DNA from 2 places in the Kosakonia beeri genome. Region 1 is predicted to be linked to the other one. Evidence: predicted binding sites of a transcription regulator. Region 1 holds the regulator's gene; the other holds the start of a gene.
What was found. The regulator PurR, encoded in region 1, represses purine synthesis genes. The targets are predictions, from matches to a motif close to CANGCAAACGTTTGCNTG.
Positions count from the first base shown of each region.

Region 1 (2,207 bases):
GACAGTAATCACAAAAAACAGCAGTTAGCAAAATGACAAAAGATTATTGCGGGTTTGATAACAATGGGCAGAAAAGCGGGCAAAACGGAGGGAGAAAAAGCCTCTCCCTCGCGCGGGATCAATGCAGAGCTGCGGTCAGAGCGCCGAAAACAATCAGGCTCAGAACGATAATGGTGGTGAACAGTGAATACTTCAGGTCGGTGCTCATCAATTTTCTCCGTTTTAATTTCCACACAAAAAGTGCGTTAGCGCATTTTTGCACAAATAATCATAAAAATCTTGCAGGAATTCGTGAGACGAATGTTTTATCTCTTCCCCTTTTGCTCAAGATCAGACAAAATTCGACGCTAAATTTATTAGCGTACCGGCCATTGACTCCCCTCCTGACGTCCAGTGTCTTTTTCCCGGCGTACCGCATTCCCTTTCGCGGGTACAGGGTGATTGAAGGCAAACGTTTACCTTATGTATTATCAGGAGCTTAAGATATGGTCTGGAGTGACATCTGATGGCAACGATCAAAGACGTAGCGAAGCGAGCAAACGTTTCCACCACAACTGTATCACACGTAATTAACAAAACCCGTTTCGTCGCCGAAGAGACGCGCAATGCTGTGTGGGCGGCGATCAAAGAGTTGCACTATTCACCCAGCGCCGTCGCGCGCAGCCTGAAGGTGAATCACACCAAATCGATCGGTTTGCTGGCAACCAGTAGCGAAGCGGCGTATTTCGCTGAAATCATTGAAGCTGTCGAGAAAAAGTGTTTTCAGAAAGGGTATACCCTGATTCTCGGCAACGCCTGGAATGACCTTGAAAAACAACGCGCTTATCTGTCCATGATGGCGCAAAAACGCGTCGATGGTTTGTTAGTGATGTGTTCGGAATATCCGGAGTCGCTGCTCAGCATGCTGGAAGAGTACCGCCATATTCCGATGGTGGTGATGGACTGGGGCGAAGCCAAAGCTGACTTTACTGACTCGGTGATTGATAACGCCTTTGAAGGCGGCTATATGGCTGGTCGTTATCTGGTGGAGCGTGGGCATCGTGACATTGGCGTTATTCCCGGGCCGCTGGAGCGCAACACCGGCGCTGGGCGTCTGGCAGGCTTTATGAAAGCCATGACCGAAGCCATGATCACCGTGCCGGAAAGCTGGATTGTGCAGGGTGACTTTGAGCCGGAGTCCGGTTATCGCGCTATGCAGCAGATCCTGTCGCAGGCGCACCGTCCGACAGCCGTCTTCTGTGGGGGCGATATTATGGCCATGGGCGCGCTCTGTGCCGCCGATGAAATGGGCTTGCGCGTACCGCAGGATATTTCGCTCATTGGCTACGACAATGTGCGCAACTCCCGTTTCTTTACGCCGTCACTGACCACTATCCATCAGCCGAAAGACTCGCTGGGAGAAACGGCGTTTACCATGCTGCTGGATCGCATCGTTAACAAACGTGAAGAATCGCAATCCATTGAAGTCCATCCGCGCCTGATTGAGCGCCGTTCGGTTGCTGACGGCCCGTTCCGCGACTACCGTCGTTAATACTTTTCGGTGGGAGCCTTCACTCCGGCTCCCGCAACCATTCCCGGTTCAGTGTTTCACTGTCGCCCAAATAGTCCAGCAACCAGTTTAGCGCTGGCGAGGCTTCGTTTTGTTGCCATGTCAGGCAACAGGCTGCATCCGGGAAGGGATTTTCAAGTTCCAGCGCTACCCAGTCTCCGCTTTCCAGCCATGGCCGGGCAAAATGCGACGGGACCATTCCCACACATACCCCTGCCGACAGACACGCTTCCGACGAGGCCCAATCCGGTACCAGCACCCTCTTCTGGTTATCCAGCAGCCAGGTGATCCGCTTTGGCAGAGAACGGGAAGTATCTTCCTGGATCAATGAAGGCCAGTTGCGCAACGTTTCATCACTCAACGGGCTGTCGAGGCTCGCCAGCGGGTGACGGCTGGAAACAACGCACTTCCAGCTCAACATACCCATATCGCGGAACGCATAGCGCCCGCCCACCGGGATCGCCTGAGTGGCACCAATAGCCAGTTCAACTCGCCCGTCGGCCAGCGCATCCCAGACGCCGTTAAATACTTCCTGGTAGACCTGCAATTCCACATCGTCGAAGTGACGATAAAAATCGACGATCAATTGCCGGGTTCGGGCGGGCCTGACGATATTATCGACGGCAATCGCCAGTTTCCCACGCCAGCCATTGGCAAT
Region 1 covers NZ_CM135106.1:2,815,269-2,817,475, forward strand. The annotation lists gene cydH (cytochrome bd-I oxidase subunit CydH) at 119-208, opposite strand; gene purR (HTH-type transcriptional repressor PurR) at 506-1,531, shown strand; gene punR (DNA-binding transcriptional activator PunR) at 1,551-2,207, opposite strand, start outside.

Region 2 (2,207 bases), 1.6 Mb from region 1:
CGCGCCAGCGATGACCCCTGTTTGCTGACTTCATCAGCGAATGCATGCAACTGGCCGTTGTCGGCTGCGTGGAACCAATTAACCTGCGCAACATGGTCTGAATGAGCCAGGTGGTCGAGCATGGCCAGCATCGGGGTTTGCCCCACTCCTGCTGAAATCAACGTTACTGGCGTTTCGCGGCTGACCGCCATAAAGAAATCCCCGGCTGGCGCCGCCAGGTGAATAATATCGCCAGGCTTCGCTTCGTTGTGTAACCAGTTGGATACCTGACCACCTTCTTCGCGCTTCACGGCAATGCGGTAACTCTTGCCGTTTAGCTGGCGAGTCAGCGAGTACTGGCGGATCTCCTGGTGAGCAAAACCTGCTGGTTTCAGCCAGACACCGAGATACTGCCCCGGCTGATAGGCCGCAACAGGTTTGTCGTCCAACGGAGCAAATTCAAAACTGGTGATCGCCGCGCTTTGCGGGACTTTCGCCAGCAGGCGGAATGCGCGGGTACCTTTCCAGCCGCCTTCTTTTTCCGCATGTTCGCTGTAGATCTGCGCTTCACGGTTGATAAAGACGCCCGCCAGCACGCCATACGCTTTACCCCAGGCATCCAGTACCTCCTGGCCGGGGCTGAACATCTCATCCAGCGTTGCCAACAGGTGCGTGCCGACAATGTTGTACTGTTCAGGCTGGATTTGGAAACTGGTGTGCTTCTGCGCGATCTTTTCCACCGCTGGCAGCAAGGCCGCGAGGTTGTCGATATTGCTGGCGTAGGCGGCAATAGCGTTAAACAGCGCTTCACGCTGATCGCCATTGCGCTGGTTGCTCATGTTGAAAATCTCTTTCAGTTCCGGGTTGTGGCTGAACATCCGGTCGTAAAAATGGGCGGTAAGTTTGGGGCCGGTGGCCGCCAGCAGGGGGAGGGTGGATTTAACCGTAGCGATGGTTTGAGCGTCGAGCATGGTGACTTCCTATAACGATGATCATTTAAAGTTGTATTTTAAATGCATCTTATAGCGCGCCCCATCGCCTTGTAAAGAGCCGACAATGTAAAGGGATTTAGAAAGTGAATACGTTGCATCACAAACCTGAAAAGAAATCCGCTTTCCCGGGGATGTGTGTTTTCGCTCAAACCCTTGCCAGGCTTGAAGCCAATCGTTTGCGTAAAAAGCTTTGTCAAGACCTGTTATCAGAATATTAATCAGTTATACTGTGAGCCGTTCCCCAAATTGGGCCCTCGTTTAGAGTTGTTTTGTTAGCTGAGTCAGGAGATGCGGATGTTAAAGCGTGAAATGAACATTGCCGATTATGATGCCGAACTGTGGCAGGCTATGGAGCAGGAAAAAGTACGTCAGGAAGAACACATTGAACTGATCGCCTCCGAAAACTACACCAGCCCGCGTGTAATGCAGGCTCAGGGTTCTCAGCTGACGAACAAATATGCCGAAGGCTATCCGGGCAAACGCTATTATGGCGGCTGTGAATATGTCGACATCGTTGAACAACTGGCTATCGACCGTGCGAAAGAGCTGTTCGGCGCGGATTACGCCAACGTTCAGCCGCACTCCGGCTCACAGGCCAACTTCGCTGTTTACACTTCTCTTCTGGAGCCGGGCGATACCGTGCTTGGCATGAACCTGGCGCACGGCGGCCACCTGACTCACGGCTCCCCGGTGAACTTCTCCGGCAAGCTGTACAACATCGTTCCTTACGGTATCGATGAAACGGGTCATATCGATTACAACGATCTGAACGAGCAGGCGCAGAAGCATAAACCGAAAATGATTATCGGTGGCTTCTCGGCGTACTCTGGTGTGGTTGACTGGGCAAAAATGCGTGAAATCGCTGACAGCATCGGCGCGTATCTGTTCGTAGATATGGCGCATGTTGCCGGTCTGGTGGCGGCGGGCGTTTACCCGAACCCGGTTCCGCATGCTCACGTTGTGACCACCACAACGCACAAAACGCTGGCAGGCCCGCGCGGGGGCTTGATTCTGGCGAAAGGCGGTAGCGAAGAGCTGTATAAGAAACTGAATTCAGCCGTGTTCCCTGGCGGCCAGGGCGGCCCTCTGATGCACGTTATCGCGGGTAAAGCGGTGGCGCTGAAAGAAGCGATGGAACCTGAGTTCAAAACCTACCAGCAGCAGGTTGCGAAAAACGCCAAAGCGATGGTGGAAGTGTTCCTGAGCCGTGGCTATAAAGTGGTTTCCGGCGGTACC
Region 2 covers NZ_CM135106.1:1,236,320-1,238,526, forward strand. The annotation lists gene hmpA (NO-inducible flavohemoprotein) at 1-950, opposite strand, end outside; gene glyA (serine hydroxymethyltransferase) at 1,266-2,207, shown strand, end outside.
Region 2: glyA (serine hydroxymethyltransferase) is a predicted target of PurR. The motif match lies at 1,137-1,154, and genes of this name have one in related genera.